Regions from separate parts of the Caldimonas brevitalea genome, predicted to be linked through region 1. Evidence: predicted binding sites of a transcription regulator. Region 1 holds the regulator's gene; the other holds the start of a gene.
What was found. The regulator LexA, encoded in region 1, represses DNA repair genes until DNA is damaged. The targets are predictions, from matches to a motif close to ACTGTATNNNNATACAGT.

Region 1 (7,869 bases):
TCGGTCACCGGATACATTGCGTGCTATTTAATAGCACTCTTTACATTCACGCTTCCCTCACTGCTCAAGGAGCCTCGCATGAAACTCGACAAAGTGCTGTACAAGACCGAAGCCACCGCCACCGGGGGCCGTGATGGCCGTGCCGCCACCGCCGACGGCGTGCTGGACGTCAAGCTGGGCACCCCGAAAGAGCTGGGCGGCGCCGGTGGTGCAGCCACCAACCCGGAGCAGTTGTTCGCCGCCGGCTACTCGGCTTGTTTCCTGAGCGCGATGAAGGTCGTCGCGGGCCAGCAGAAGAAGGCCCTGCCGGCCGATGCGTCGGTGACGGCCAAGGTCGGCATCGGCCCGATCGCAGCCGGTTACGGCCTGGAAGTCGACCTCGCCGTGTCGCTGCCCGGCATGGAGCGCGAAGCAGCCCAGGCACTGGTCGAGACCGCGCACAAGGTCTGCCCGTATTCCAACGCCACCCGCAACAACATCGAAGTGCGCCTCAGCCTGGTCTGAGACCCTTCCGCTCGGCGAGGAGCTGCAGCAGCAGCTCCACCCGGGCCTGATAAGGCGTGAGCGTGCCGGCAGCGGGCAAGACATCGTCCGGCTTGCCGAGCACGCGACCCTCGGCGCAGCGCGTGCTGCGCCAGACCTTCATGCCCGCGGCCTGCGCCGCCAGCAGCGCAGCTTCCAGCCGCTGATGCACCGTGCCATTGCCGGTGCCCACCACGACCACCCCCGCCACGCCCATCTGCTGCAGCGCCGCCACCAGGCTGCCGTCGGCACCGCTATGGCTGCTCACGAGTTCGACGCGCGGCCACAGCGCCGGGTCGACATCGATCACGTCCAGACCGAGCGGCACGCCGGCCGGCCAGGGCCGCAGCGTGTGCAGCCGGCCGGCTTCGAGTAAGGCCAGCGGCCCGGCATCGCCCGCCCCGAAGGCGTCGAGCCGGTAGGTGTGTTGCTTGCGCACCTCCAGGCCGCTGTACACCTGGCCGGCGAGCACGGCCACCACCCCTTGCACGCCGGGTTCACGCGCCAGGTGCACGGCATCCAGCAAATTCTGAGGGCCGTCCGGGTGCAAGGCCGTCGCCGGCCGCATCGCCGCGGTCAGCACGACCGGTTTGGCCGGTGCCAGCACCCGCTGCAGCAGATAGGCGGTTTCCTCGAGGGTGTCGGTCCCGTGGGTGATCACCACACCGCTGACCTCGGGTCGACCGAGGTGGTGCGCCACCCGCCGGGCCAGGGCCTGCCAGACGGCCGGCTCCATGTCCTTGCTGTCGACTTGAGCCACCTGCTCGCTCTCGAGCGCCACCTCCGACAGCCCCGGCACGCCACCCAGCAGCGCCCCGACGCCGAGTTGCGCCGCCTGGTAGCCGATGTGGTCGCCGCGCGTGGCGGCGGTGCCGGCAATGGTGCCCCCGGTGCCGAGGACGACGGTGCTTGATTGCGAACGGCTTTGCATTTTTTCTCGGCCTGGATAAAAATACAGCTACTGGATGCCCAAACAGTAGTCGTCCTGGCAGCCGCCGATGCCGGCGTCGGCCAGCGCCCTAGCCGCGCGGGCAGCATGAACATCACCTTGAACGCGAGGCGCCCGTGGACCCCCTTCTGCCAGAAAGCCCCAAGCTCACCGCCCGTCAGCAGCAGATTCTGGAGCTGATCCGCCAGTCGATCGAGCAGACCGGCGCCCCGCCGACGCGCGCTGAGATCGCGGCCGAGCTGGGCTTTCGTTCGGCCAATGCAGCAGAGGAGCATCTGCAGGCGCTGGCCCGCAAAGGTGTCATCGAGCTGGTGGGCGGCACCTCGCGCGGCATCCGCTTGAAGTCTGACACATTGCGCTCGGTCAACGAATCGCGCCGCCTCTACCAGGGCCAGCAGGCGATGCTGCCGCTGCCAGGCCTCGCGCAGCTCGCACTGCCGCTGGTGGGCCGGGTCGCAGCCGGCAGCCCCATCCTCGCGCAAGAGCACATCGAGCAGACCTACCACGTGGGCGCCAGCATGTTCGCGCGGCAGCCCGACTACCTGCTGAAGGTGCGCGGCATGAGCATGCGCGATGCGGGCATCCTCGACGGCGATCTGCTCGCGGTGCAAAAGGCCAAGGAGGCCAAGAACGGCCAGATCGTCGTGGCCCGTTTGGGCGACGATGTCACCGTCAAGCGCTTCCGCAAGACACGCCAGTCGATCGAGCTGATCGCCGAAAACCCCGAGTTCAAGACCATCGTGGTCGAGCCCGGCCAGGATTTCGAGCTCGAAGGCATCGCGGTCGGGCTGATCCGCAACACGCTGCTGATGTGAGCCGATGATCGAGGCCTCGTCGATGAAAGCCTTGCGCCATACCGACTGCCTGCATGCAACGGCTGCGCTCGAGCTGGTGCCCAACATCGGCCCCGCACTCGCTGCCGATTTGCAGCTGATCGGCGTGCATGCGCCACGCGACCTCGTCGGGCGCGACGCCTTCGTGCTCTACCAGGAACTGTGTGCCAAGACCGGGCACCGCCACGACCCGTGCGTGCTCGACAGCTTCATGGCCGCCGTCGACTTCATGCGGGGGGCGCCCGCAGCGCCCTGGTGGCACTACACCGCACAGCGCAAGCTGCTCTATGGCCAGGCCCACACCGACGACCCGGGCGCTGATGCGGCGCATCTCCGCAGCCGTCCGGGCGGCAGTGCACGAGGTGCGGCGCGGTCTTGAGGCCCGTCACGGCAACCACCCGCACCACCTCAGCACCAGCCGCTCATCTGTCAACCCATCACACCCATCACGCATCACCCGACGACGCAACCACCCCCTTCTCAGCCGCTGCACGGGTGGCGGGCGTTTCGCGAACCCTGGTTCGCGAGCCCCGTGCAGCAGGCCGAAAGCGCGACCCCTCGAAGGCTGTCGACTTTCACCCTCAATCCTGCCGAACGTCATTGCATAGCTTCTTGATTTTCGGAGACGGACATGACCCCTGCCCACCCGCACTCGCCGGCATCCCCGGCCACCCCCTCGACCGCACCGAAGCCGGAGCTTCACCGCCCGGCCCAGCCCTCCTCCCCTGCGGCGTTCGACGCTGCGCCCCGCACCGGCGCCACCTCGTGGTGGACACGGCTGGTCGAACAGCTGGGCCTGCCGGTTGGGCCGAGCTTGCGTGACTGGCGCGCGGCCAACCAGGCCAGTGCTGCCACCCCGACTGGCTTTCCCTCCCTCGACGCCGTGTTGCCTGCGGGCGGCTGGCCGGCGGCGGGCGTGATCGAGGTGCTGGCACCACAACCCGGCCGTCCGGAGCTGGCCTTGCTGAACCCGGTGCTGAGCGAAGCCGCCGCGCAGGGTCGCCGCCACGCGCTGATCGGGCAACCGCCGGATGCGGCTTTCGACACCTCGGAGGGCGGCAGCAAGGCGCCGGCGGTGCACGGAGCGGACAGCGCGTGCGCAACGGGGCCGGCGTCGCCTCTCGTGCCATCGGCAGCCGCCGATACGGCGGTGACGGCGGCCATGCCGTTGGTCGCGAGGCATACACCGGCGACCGGGGGCAGCGATGCAGCAGCGTCGTCGAGCGAAACCGGCCGCCCCGATACCCTGGCCCTGGCGTTGGCCTGGCTGCGCCAAGGCAAGGACGGCGTGCTGGCGGTCTGGCTGCCCGAATTCCGTCCGGCTCAGCTGCGTGATTTGCAGCGGGTGGCGCGCCGGGCCCGCAGCATGGTGTTTGTCGTGCGGCCGTGGGTGGCCCACTGGGACGACAGCGAAGCCGATCTGCGCGTCAGCTTGATCGCCGGCAAGGGCGGCCGCTGGGAAGTGCGGGTGCACCTGCAGGCCGGCGGCGCCGCGCCCACGGTGCGCGTGCCGGCATTGGGCCCGGCCCCGGTGCGGCACTTGCGGGTGGTGCAAGACCCGAGCGATCACCGCCGCACGATGCTCAGCGGCTCTTTCGTCGAGGTGTGCCGCGAGCTGGAGCGCTTGGCCGCGCTCGAGCGTGCTGCGGAACCGAACCGCCCCCCCTGCCGCCTGGTGGTGGCTCATTAAGGGCGCAACAGCGGGCCCGCGCCGATAAACGCGCGGCCCGCTGGTTCGATGCCAACGCCTTATCGCTGACGGGTAAGACCGCTTCGTCTTCCAACGCGCCCTTCCACAGCGGGCCCAACTTGGCCCCAGGGCGACCACCGGCGGGGGGGCTCAAAGCCAGTCGGTGTGCCCGCTTTCTTCCCGCAGACATCGCAAGTCCTGGTGGTTCAGCGCCGGGTGGTGACTCCCGTTTCGGCGTATCGAGACGAAGCCTGCCCGCGGCTTCGCTTTTTCCGCGCCCACTTCGCCTCTCGTCGAGGCGGATGAAAAACGTCCCCGCACACTGGAATCGACTCGATTGCAGCGGGGCGGTAGAGGTGGCTCTACGCGCTGCATGGCGCACAAAGGAGCTTTCCGATGCCGGAAATTCGCAACCACTCCAACCGTCACCACGTCAGCAGTTCGTCTTCCAATGCTGGCAACACACGGCAGACGTCGAACACAGGCAACACCTCTTCCTCTTCCTCGACTTCGCGCCAGCGGGGCAGGCTCGAAGGACTCGCACCGCAATCGTCCACGCCGACGGCCCCCCCCAGCGCAGACCGAACCGCGGCTGATCAATCGGCGGATGGACAGCCTGGCCCGGCTGACCCATTCGTACACCGCCGAGATGGCGAATGGGGAGCGGCCCAATCCGGTCGTCACCGCGGTGGGCTTGCAGCAGAACAATGTCAGCAAGAACTACCGGCTGGCCATCGCCCACAACACCCAGGATGCCCAGCAACACGCAGACGATCTGGCGCGGTTGAAATTGGTTCGCGATGTGGTGGTCGGGCGCACTTCTTCGGCTGAGACCGCGGCCTATCTGGCACCCGATAGCGGGCTGCCGCGGCGTTCGCACCACGGCAATCTGGGCGCGCAAGACCGCTTGGCCAAAGATTTGCGCAAGCTGCGCTCGACCTACGACGGCAACGACGACGAACGCGGCGGCGCACGCCTGAAGCAGGCGTTGCACAACGTGTTCGGCACGCGCGAGGAACCCAAGCCGATCAATGCCGTGAATTTGACGATGCCGCCGGCCGGGCGCGGTGTCGTCCATGGCGAAACCGCCTTGTTGGCGCAGTCCGTCCCCAGTCCCATCGGCGTCAGCAAGCTGTCGTGCGGCGATTGCGACGACTACGCGTCCGAAGTCGGTCGCAACAGCGATCTGCGCGGCACGCATGGCCAACGCTTCCCCGGTTGGCAGCATCCCACGACAGGTCAGGTGTCGCACAACCGGGTGATCACCGGCGCCCCGCAATACGCCAACGATTCGGATTCGGACGCGTAGCGAGTGAGCGGCGCCGAACAAGCGCCTTGCCCATCCATCACGTTCCAGGTGCGCGTATGCCCAAATTCTGGAGTTTCTGACCCCGTTGCAGCGCTCTCTTTGAACGCCTGCCACGCTTCCTGTACCTTCGCGCAGGCTCACGTCACTTCGCATGCCTGCGCGCCCGGCTCCGGCACCCGGCCCTACCTTGACGGCACCCTCTTATCCGCGTGAACCACCATGAGCATCAAGATCGCCGCCAATACCTTGGGCCGTCTCGCCGGGCAGGTCGCGTCGCAGGCGCCGGGCACCCTGCAGCAGTTGGGCCGCGAGGCGTCGCGGATGGCGCAGCAAACGGGCTTGGCCGGCATGGCGCGTCGCCCTTCGTCGCTGGCGGCTGGCACCGCCAACCTGCCGCCACGGGCCGCGCTGGGCGCGCTGCTGCAACGCCCCGCGATGCTCGCGGCGCAGATGGGGCAAGGCCTGTTGAACAACCTGGCCGCCGCGCTCAACATGCCGGCGCTCGCCAGCTTCCAAGGGGCGGCGGGATGGCGCCCGCAACAGGGCGCGGGCTTTCAGCCCGCCTATGCGGGCCATACGCCGTTCGGCGCACCGCAAGGTGGGTTCCGGCCGCCGCAGCACGTGACCTACACACAGCACCCGGGCATGGCATTCCAGCAGGGGGCCTATACCCGTCCGCCGCAGTTCCATCCCTTTCCCGGCGCTTTTCGGCCATCGCCATTCGCTGCAGGCCCGCAATACGCCGGTCAGCCATCATCCTTCGGCCACGGTGCCTTCCATCCCAACGCCGGAGGTTTCATGCCGCCTCGACCGGCGGCCGGGCCCCACCCGGGGAGCAGCTTCCAGCCCGGGTTCTATGGTGCGCCCGGGCCCTCGCATCCCTTCGCGGGGCCCGGTGCACAGCCGGGTTTCATGCCCGGTCATCATCATCAGCCGCAGTTCAATCCGTTCGCCGGCGCGTTCAGACCGCCTCAGTGGACGCCACCGCAGCAACCGCAGCGGCCCGGCTCCTTCCCTCACGCCAACGGCGGCCCGGCGGGGGCCCAGCCCTTCGGTGGCGCAGGCGGCACACCACCGCGCCCGCACACAGCTTCCGGCACGCCACCTCGGCCCCAGGCAGGTTTCGGAACACCGCCTCACGCGCAAGGTACCGGGGGTACGCCGCCGCGTCCGCAAACAGCTTCTGGAACGCCGCCCCGTCCCCAGGCAGGTTCGGGAACACCGCCTCACGCACAAGGTGCCGGGGGGACACCGCCGCGCCCGCACAGCGCTTCCGGCACGCCGCCCCGAACTGAAAATACCTCGTCGGGCACCCCGCCCCGGCCGGAAGGCGCCTCAGGCACACCGCCGCGTCCGCAGGCGGGGCAAGGTGCCGGGCGGCCTTCACAACCCCAGGCCACCTCGGACAGCACCGGCAGCTCCAAACCTCAGCACCCGCCGGTCTCGATCGGCAGCATGCCGCGCGATCAGTGGATCTCGGCGCTGCGAGAGCGCGGTGTCGATCTCGATCAACTGCGCCAGGACTTGAGCCAGTACATGCTGCAGGGCACGATGAAGGGCGACGACTTCAACAAGAAGTATGCAAACGCACTGAGCACCGGCAGCGACGGCTTGCATGTCGAAGACCTGAGCAAGCGCAAGCAGTTCGCACAACTCGCGCAGGAACTGAACAAAGCCAAAACCGCGTGACGGTGGTCGAAGCTTGATGCCCTTATGGGCGCAGCCCACGCTGCGGCGGCTGCGCCGCCGGCCCGCCTTACGGTGCGACCCGTGCGTCGATCTCCAGCCGCACCCCGCTCGCTCCGACGGCAACCGGCTCAGCGTGGCTTTGCAGATCGCCGCTGCGCGGTGTCGCACTGCCGCTTTTCGAGATGCGGGCGACGACCAGCACCCGCGACGCGTCCGACAGTTTCGCGGTCGGCGACATCGCCAGGCTGTCGTCGAGCGTCACGCTGATCGGCAGGTCGCGGGCGCGCTTGCGCAGCACCGCGAGCGGCGGTGTACCGGGCCGAGCATCGGCCGCCCGTGCGAAGATGAACAAGATGTCGTTCGGTCCCACACTGCCCTGCAGCGCCGGTGTCAACGTCACCGTGACCCCCACCCGGGCGGGGCTCGCGGCGAGCCGGCGCGCCTGGTCGACACGCTCGCGGATCTGCCGATACAGCGGCTCGTTGCGCCGCTCGACCTCGGCCAGCCGCTCCCAGTACCGGGCCGCCGCCTCGAAGTCCTGCCGGTCGTAGGCCGCCGCACCGGCCAAGGCGAGCGCCTTGGCATGTGTCGGGTCGAGCGCCAAGGCGCGTTCGATGAGGCGGGTCGGCTCACCTTGCAGGCTGGGCCCGTTCAGCCGGGCGAGGAAGTCGGCATGGTCGGTCAGCAGACCAGCGTCATGCGGCCGCCGCCGCGCCGCCTGTTCGAGGGCCGCGGCGGCCTGGGCCCGGCGGCCGAGGGCGGCGTGCGCGCGTGCGAGCAGAGCCCAGCTCGACGCATCGTCCGGTTGACCTTGCAGCTGCCGCTCCAGGCGCTCGGCCAAGGCCAAGACCTGCTCCGGACTCAGACGGTCGGGAGC
Region 2 (7,869 bases), 2.0 Mb from region 1:
CGCTTCGATGCGGGGGGCCGCAACCTGCAGTTGGTCAACCATGTCGACACGGTCCACGAATGGCCGTGGGCGACGCCCACCAATTTACGTCGGGCCATCGAACGCGTCGCATCGCTGATGGACCGCGACGAAGACGTGCTGTTTCTCCACCTCACCTCGCACGGCGCGCGCGACGGCCGCCTCGCCGCTGCGTTCTGGCCGCTCGAGGTCGACGCCGTGACACCGGCCGACCTGAAAGCCTGGCTCGACGCCGCCGGCATCCGCTGGCGTGTGGTGTCGATCTCGGCCTGCTATTCCGGCAGCTGGATCGCGCCGCTGGCCGGTGAGGGCACGCTGGTGATGACGGCGGCCGACGCGGAGCACACGTCCTACGGCTGTGGCCGCGGCTCGGAGCTGACCTTCTTCGGGCGCGCGATGTACGACGAGCAGCTGCGCCGCAGCACGCTGTCGTTCGAGGCGGCCCACGCCGCCGCACGCGAATTGATACGCGAGCGCGAGATCGCCGCCGGCAAGTCCGACGGTTATTCGAATCCGCAAATCCATGTCGGCCCCGCCGTGCGGCAGCCGCTGGCGGCATTGCAGGCCCGGGTGGCGGCGGGCACGGTGGCCAACGCGCGCACGGCGACGCCCTGAAGCCCGCGGGCGAGCACCGCCGCTCGCCGCCCAGCCCGGCCCCGCCCCATCAGGCCCGCGCCGGTTGCACCATCAGGCAGAGGGGGCCGGGCCGGTCGGCTTTGCACGCGCCGAGCCGCCGGCGCCCCGCCTGGGGGGCGACGCGGGCTGTTGGTGGCGGCAAACCCAGCGCTCGATCCCTTCGAACACGCCCTGCACGAGCAGCGCGAGCAGTGCCGCCGGCACCGCGCCGGACAGCAGGGCCGCATGGTCGTTGAGGGCCAACCCGGTGACGATACGCTCGCCGAACCCGCCAGCGCCGATGAAGGCGGCAATGGTGGCCGTGCCGACCGTGATCACCGCCGCGGTCTTGATGCCGGCGAGGATCACCGGGGCCGCCAAGGGCAGGTCGACATGCCGCCAACGCTGCAGTCGCGTCAAGCCGAGCGCCAGGCCGGCCTCGCGCAGGCCCAAACGCACCTGGCCCAGCCCGGCCGCGGTGTTGCGCACGATCGGCAGCAGCGCGTACAACCCTAAGGCGACCAGCGCCGGCACGGTGCCGATGCGGCCCATCAGCGGGATCAGCACGGCGAACAGCGCCAGTGACGGCACCGTCTGCAACACGCCGACCAGGGCCATCAACGGCGCTTCCAGCCGCGGCACGGCGGCCGCTGCGGCGCCCAGCGGCACGCCGATCAGCGTGGCGGCGGCCACCGCGACCGCGACCAGCATCAGGTGCTGAGCGGTCAGACGCCCGAGGTCATCGCCCAGCAGCCGGTCCAGCCAGCGGTTGCGGGGGGCCGCCGCGGCGGGTGGCGGCCGGTCGGCCAGGAAGTCCCGGGCGATGTCGGCGAACGGACGGCCTTGCAGTTCCGCCTCCCCGTTCATCGCGATCATCGCGGCCGTGTCGACACGCCCCTCCAGCGCGGTGATGGCGCGCCAGGCCGCAGGAAAGCGGCGCGTCACGTCGAGGCGGTACAGCAGCACCGCGTCGTAGCGGGGGAAAAAACCGAGATCGTCCTCTAGCACCGCGAGCTGCAGTTGGGCGATCTTGGCGTCGGTGGTGTAGATGTCGGTGACGGCGATGCGGCCGCTCGCCAGCGCCGCATAGGCGACACCGTGGTCGATGCCCAGCGGCCGCTGCGGCAACCGGTAGCGTGCCGCCAGCCCGGGCCACCCATCCTGGCGACCGAGGAACTCGTGCGACAGGCCCACCGCCAGCGCCGGATGCGCCTTCAGACCGCTGAGCGTGCGCAGTCCGAGGCGCTGTGCGTCCTGCCCCCGCATCGCCAGCGCGTAGCCATTGGCGAAGCCGAGTGGCACCGCCACGCCCAGACCCCAGCGCGCCAGTTGGGCCCGCATCGCGTCGAGCGAGGTCGGGCTGCGGTTCTTCAGGATCTCGGCGTCCAGCGTGCCGAGGTATTCGGGATAGACGTCGATGGCGCCGGCCTTCAAGGCCTCGAAGACGACCGCGGTATTGCCCAGCCCCTGTCGGTGCTCGACCCGCGCGTCACGCCCAGCCGCTTGCGCGACGATCTCGGCCAGGATGTAGGACTCGGTGAAGCGCTTGGAGCCCACCACCAGCCGGTCGTCGTCCGCACCGGCGCTGCCGCAACAGGCCCACAGACCGACCGCCAGGGCGGCCAGTCGGCGCCACGCCGCACGGGCGCGCGCCGCGCCGTCACGTCCGCTGGGCCTCAGCCAGCGCTGCACATGAGATTGCATGACCGCCCTCCTCCCGCCAACAGTGATCGGCCGAGTGTGCGCAAGGCACGGCGGGACGTGGCGACCGGATGTTTCCGAACGCGGGCGCTGTGGCTCGGGGGCTCAGTCCAGCTTGTCGGCCAACTGCCGCAGCGTCGGGCAGGCCAGCAGGCTGCCGTCCGGGAACACGCACACCGGCAAGCGCGGGTCGTCCAGACCGGTGACACCGGCCTGCAGCCGGGCCTGCTCGTCGTCGACCAGTTCGATCCAGTCGAACGGCGCGTCGTGCCGATCGAGGAAGTCGCAAACCGCCCGTGCGGTGGCCGATCCGCGCCGGCCGTAGATGGCGATCTGGGCCCCCCGGGCGGAGGGTTCGTGGCGCGTCGCCGGGCTGCGTTGCACGCCGAGGGTCCACGGCGACGGATCGCTGGCCGGGAAGGTCTCGCGCAGGCTCTCGTCGATCTCGTCCTCGGACGGAATCACGGGCGGTGCCTGGCCGGCGTCGCCGTCGCTCGGGAGCTGAAGAGGGTGTGCGGTCATGGCAGGACGGTGGGGTGGGGCCCAGGGTGAGGGTGCAAGGCCGTGGCAGCGGCGGACAGGTGCCGGCGCAGTCGGGAGCTTAGGCGAGCGCGCTGCAGATTTCCTTCGCAGGGCCACTGGTCTCGGGTTCGGACCGTGCGCCCCCGAAAGAGCACCGAGGCTGCCGACATCATCGCACCGTCCGGGCCCTCATGCCGGTCCCGCAGGCGTCAGCCCAAGATCTCCTTGAGCACTGTCTTGAGCCGCTTGCGGCCTTCGGCGTTGGTGGCGCGCCAGGCCTTCAAGGCCAACGCCAAAAACTGTTGCTCGGCCGGGCTCAGCCCCTGGGGCGCGCGCTCTTCATCCAGCCAGCCGGCGGGCACGTTGCAGGCCACCTCCAGCTGCCGCGCCAGCTTGTCGCCGATCGGGCGGCTGCTCTTGATCTGGCTCCACATGCTCGGGCTGATCTGCAGCTTCTGTGCAAATGCCTGCTCGAGCCCCTTGGGGGGCACGCCGTTGCGCATCTGGGCCTCGGCAAACTGCTGGAACAACGCTTGAACGTTCTGACGGCGGATCACGGCGGGGGTCGACACGGGGCGGCAAGGGTGGTTCAGCTTCGGGGGCGGTATTGTCGCACCCGGGGACCACATCCGGTTAAGACTCTTTACGGTAGAGGCCCCCGATGCCAGGCCCGTCACCCGGTGGAATCACCGTCGCAATGGGCCCGTGTTGTGGCAACGCTTCCCCTCGGCCCGGCGACCCCCGACCGGGCCTCGGCCACCTCCCCCGCAAGGGGTTCTCGACAAGCCTCCCGCCTTGCGATACTGTATGGGCATACAGTATTTTCTCTCATCATGACCTCCGCTGCACTCCGGCGGCCAGAACCTTCCGCGCCGGCGGAGGTTCCGCCGTTGCCCTTTTCATCTTCTGCGTTGTTGGCGCCGCCGGTGTCCTCGGCGCGGCCGGGTGCCGCCGCTTGCGGGCCATCCGTGTCGGTCGGCGTCGGGTCGGCCGCGGCCGCTTCGTGCGCCGGCGTGGCCCCGACGGCCGTGCTGCCGTCCGGCCACGCCGCGCTGGACCGGCAGTTGCCGGGCGGCGGCTGGCCCTGCGGCGCCGTGACGGAACTGCTGCAACCGCAAGCCGGCGTGTTCGAGTGGCGCCTGCTGGCGCCGCTATTGCGCTTGGTCACCGCGCAAGGCGACGAAGTGGTGCTGATCGGTGCCCCGTGGCGCGCCACGCCCCGGCGGGCCCGGCTGCCCGGGATCGACCCAGCCCGCCTCGAGTGGATCGACAGCGAAACGGCCGCCGAACGCTTGTGGGCCGTCGAACAGGTGCTGAGCGGCGCGACTCGCGGTGCCGTGCTGGCGTGGCTGCCGCAGCTGTCACCGCTGCATCTGCGGCGCCTGCAGGCCCGGGCGCGGTGGTGTGACGGGCCGGTCTTTCTGATGCGGCCGTCGAGCGCGGCGGCTGAGCGCACATCGGCGCGGCTGCGCCTCCTGGTCACGTTGGACGCCGGCCGCGGCTTGCAACTGCGCGTCATCGAGCGCCGTGAACCCACGGCCGCCGTCTGGGCACCGCAGATCGGCCCACTACCGGGCAGTGCCAGCGGGATCACCGCCCCCGCACCGCGCTGCGGCACACCGGCCCTCCGTGTCGGAAACCCGGACGGCGCCGGCAGCACGGCGCAACGCTAGCGAAACGACAGCGCGTATCGCAGCTGAACGAAGTCTTCGCCCGGGTTGGGGTGGCGGATGCCGGCATTCGAAAAATGCTGCACACGCAGAGACAGCTCGTGCCGGCCTTGCTGACCGAGATTGCGGCCGATGGCGAGGTGATCGCCGAAATTGAAGGCGGTGCTGAAGCGCTTGTTGCCGTTGCGGTAGATCGGCGTCATCAACGTCAGGCCGATGCCACCTTCGACAAACCAGGCGCCGTCCTGGCCGCCCGGGCGCCACCGAAACACCGGCGTCACGCCCACTTGCGTGATCCACGATCGGTCGCGCCCCTGGTCGCCACCGTCGGCTGACCAACGGCTCAACGCGGCCTCCCAGTAGCCCGACAGATGTCCGCCGCCCCAGGCCCAGTGACGTGACCAGGGCCAGATGACACCGGCGGTGGTGGCGCGCACGCCATCCGCCCACCCCTGCTGCAAGAAGCCGATCTCCGGCTCCCAACCCGCCGCGCGACTTTCGGCGCTGGCAAAACCCAAGCTGACCAGCATCAGCGCGGATGCGGCCAACGGACGTGCGAGGCGCGCACGAATGCGCCGTCGACCTGTCGTGAAAGAGGCGTACATGAATGTCCTGTGCGTAGACGACCGCATCGCCAACCAGCTTGGGCGATCGGTTGCTGCCGTGGTTGGGCAACAAGCGTGCCGAGGGAGGGCACGCGCAGACCCGCTGAAGAGGGCACCTGCAGGAGGGAGGCGGTACGGCAAGCGGTCGCCGAAGCTTGCAGCCACAGCGGCCCACACGCCGCCCCGGTTCGTCCTGCGCGTCGTGTCCCCACGAGCCACCGCCCGAGCCTCGCCGGGCCGCGCTGCGCCCACCCGGCGCAGCGCAGCCGCCGGCGTCGCGTCGCAAGAGGGACGCCGTCTCGCAAGCCATGCCCTGTGCCTGGCTTGCGATGTCATTCCACTGTTCCCACGAGGAGACATCCATGGCCATCATCAACGGCAGTGCCGCCAGCGAAGCGCTGGTGGACAACAGCGTCGACCTGAACTCGACGCTCAATGCCAACTGGTCGGCAGGCGACGACGCGATGTTCGGCGGCGTCAACAACGACGTCTACAACGTCAACTCAGCCGGCGATCAGGTGTTCGAGAACGCCAACCAGGGCACCGACACCGTGCTCTCGCGCGTCAACAGCTACACGCTGGGCAACAACGTCGAGCACCTGACGCTCGACAACACGCCGACGCTGCTGGTGCTGCAACCCGGCGGCAACTTCGCGTTGGTGCCGGCGGCAGTCAACGGCACCGGCAACGCCCTGAACAACGTGCTGCAAGGTAACGACCGGAACAACACGCTGTCGGGCCTCGACGGCAACGACACGATCAACGGCGGCAACGGCAACGACACGCTGAATGGTGGCAACGGCAACGATTCCCTCAACGGCGGCGCCGGGACCGACACGCTCAACGGCGGCGCGGGCAACGACACGCTGAACGGCGCAGCGGGCGCCGACAGCCTGAACGGCGGCAGCGGCAACGACGTCTATCACATCGACACCGCGGGCGACACCGTGGCCGAAGCGGCGCTGGGCGGCACCGACACGGTGCTGGCCTCGATCAGCGACACACTCGATGCCAACGTCGAGAACTTGACGCTGCTCGCCTCGGCCGGCGTAGCCACCGGGCAGGGGAATGCGCTCGCGAATGTGCTGAACGGCAACGGCTCGAACAACACGCTATGGGGGTTCGACGGCAACGACACGCTGAACGGCGGTGGCGGCAATGACAGCCTGCAGGGTGGCGCCGGCAACGACAGCCTGAACGGCAGCAGCGGCAACGACACGCTCAACGGCAGCACGGGTAACGACGCGCTCAACGGCGGCTCGGGTGACGACACGCTCAGCGGCAGCAGCGGCAACGACACGCTGGCCGGCAGCACCGGGCTGGACTTCCTCACCGGCGGCGCCAACAACGATCGTTTCGTGTTCAGCCACCGGGGCGCCGGCAATGCCGACAGCATCACCGACTTCAGCCACCTCGACGACACCATCGTGCTCGCCAACGCGCTCGACATCGGACTGGGCGGCGCCTTGAGCCCGGGCATCGTCGGGCTCGGCTTCGTCGGCGGCAACCTGGCGGGCAACCCGCTGGCGGCCGGCAGCTTCTTCAAGGGCCTGGGCGAAACCGGCAATACAGCCGGCGACGCGACCGGCATCTACCTCAACACCGTCGACGGGCAGATCTGGTACAACGCCACCGCCGCGGCGGGCGGCGATGCGCACCTGATCGGCCGGGTGGCGTTTGCGGTGGCGCCGGGGGTGGATGCGACCGACTTCGTCTACGGCACCTGAGCCGGACCGCGACGGCGGCCAGCCGACCGCCGTCACCGGGTGGCGTTGCAGCCGCCACCCGGGCGGCACTCTATTTCGCGCGGCGCTTCACTGCGTAGCCATAGGGCTGGGGCCAGTTCGGCTCCTGGCCCAGCGCCTGCTGGGCCTTCAGCGCCCAGTAGGGCTCGCGCAGCATCTCACGCGCCAGCAACACCAGGTCCGCATCACCGCCGGTGACGATCTCGTCCGCCTGGTGAGGCTCGGTGATCAAGCCGACCGCCGCGGTGGGAATGTCGGCCTCGTCGTGGATGCGGCGCGCGAACGGCACCTGGAAGTTGGGCGCCACGGGAATGCGCGCCGACGGCACGGCGCCGCCCGACGAGACGTCGATCAAATCGACGCCGACCGACTTCAGCTGCCGCGCCAGCACCACCGACTGCTCCACGTCCCAGCCGCCCTCGACCCAGTCGGTGGCCGACAGTCGCACGAACAGCGGCAGTTCATCGGGCATCAACCCGCGCAGCTCGCGGGCGATGCGCAGCACCAGCCGCATGCGGTTGTCGAGGCTGCCGCCGTACTCGTCCTGCCGCTGGTTGCTCAACGGCGACAAGAACTCGTGCAGCAGATAGCCGTGGGCCGCATGGATCTCGATCACCTTGAAGCCGGCGCGCAAGGCGCGCGCCGCGGCGCTCTTGAAGGCCTCGACCACACGCTCGATGCCCGCCGCGTCGAGTGCCGCCGGCGGCGGATCGGAGGCGGCGAACGGCACGGCACTCGGCGCCACCACCGGCCACCCACCTTGCTCGGGCTGCGTGATCAAACCACCGCCTTGCCATGGCACCTTGCTGCTGCCCTTGCGACCCGCATGCGCGAGCTGGATGCCAGGCACCGCACCCTGCCCTTCGACGAAACGCGCGATGCGCGCCAACGGCTCGAGATGCTCGTCACGCCACAAACCGAGGTCACCCGGTGAGATGCGGCCTTCGGGGGCCACCGCGGTGGCCTCCACGATGATCAGCGCGGCCCCCCCCG

Region 2: imuA (translesion DNA synthesis-associated protein ImuA) is a predicted target of LexA. The motif match lies at 3,659-3,676, and genes of this name have one in related genera.

Annotation. Positions count from the first base shown of each region.
Region 1 is NZ_CP011371.1:2,876,852-2,884,720, reverse strand. It holds gene AAW51_RS12810 (organic hydroperoxide resistance protein) at 79-504, shown strand; gene AAW51_RS12805 (asparaginase) at 491-1,453, opposite strand; gene lexA (transcriptional repressor LexA) at 1,600-2,286, shown strand; gene AAW51_RS12795 (helix-hairpin-helix domain-containing protein) at 2,309-2,683, shown strand; gene AAW51_RS12790 (hypothetical protein) at 2,936-3,994, shown strand; gene AAW51_RS12785 (hypothetical protein) at 4,602-5,303, shown strand; gene AAW51_RS29925 (hypothetical protein) at 5,523-6,992, shown strand; gene AAW51_RS12765 (tetratricopeptide repeat protein) at 7,060-7,869, opposite strand, start outside.
Region 2 is NZ_CP011371.1:873,049-880,917, reverse strand. It holds gene AAW51_RS03840 (C13 family peptidase) at 1-633, shown strand, start outside; gene AAW51_RS03835 (glycine betaine ABC transporter substrate-binding protein) at 706-2,337, opposite strand; gene AAW51_RS03830 (hypothetical protein) at 2,440-2,856, opposite strand; gene AAW51_RS03825 (hypothetical protein) at 3,066-3,428, opposite strand; gene imuA (translesion DNA synthesis-associated protein ImuA) at 3,870-4,529, shown strand; gene AAW51_RS03815 (acyloxyacyl hydrolase) at 4,526-5,131, opposite strand; gene AAW51_RS27815 (calcium-binding protein) at 5,494-6,858, shown strand; gene AAW51_RS03805 (NADH:flavin oxidoreductase/NADH oxidase) at 6,929-7,869, opposite strand, start outside.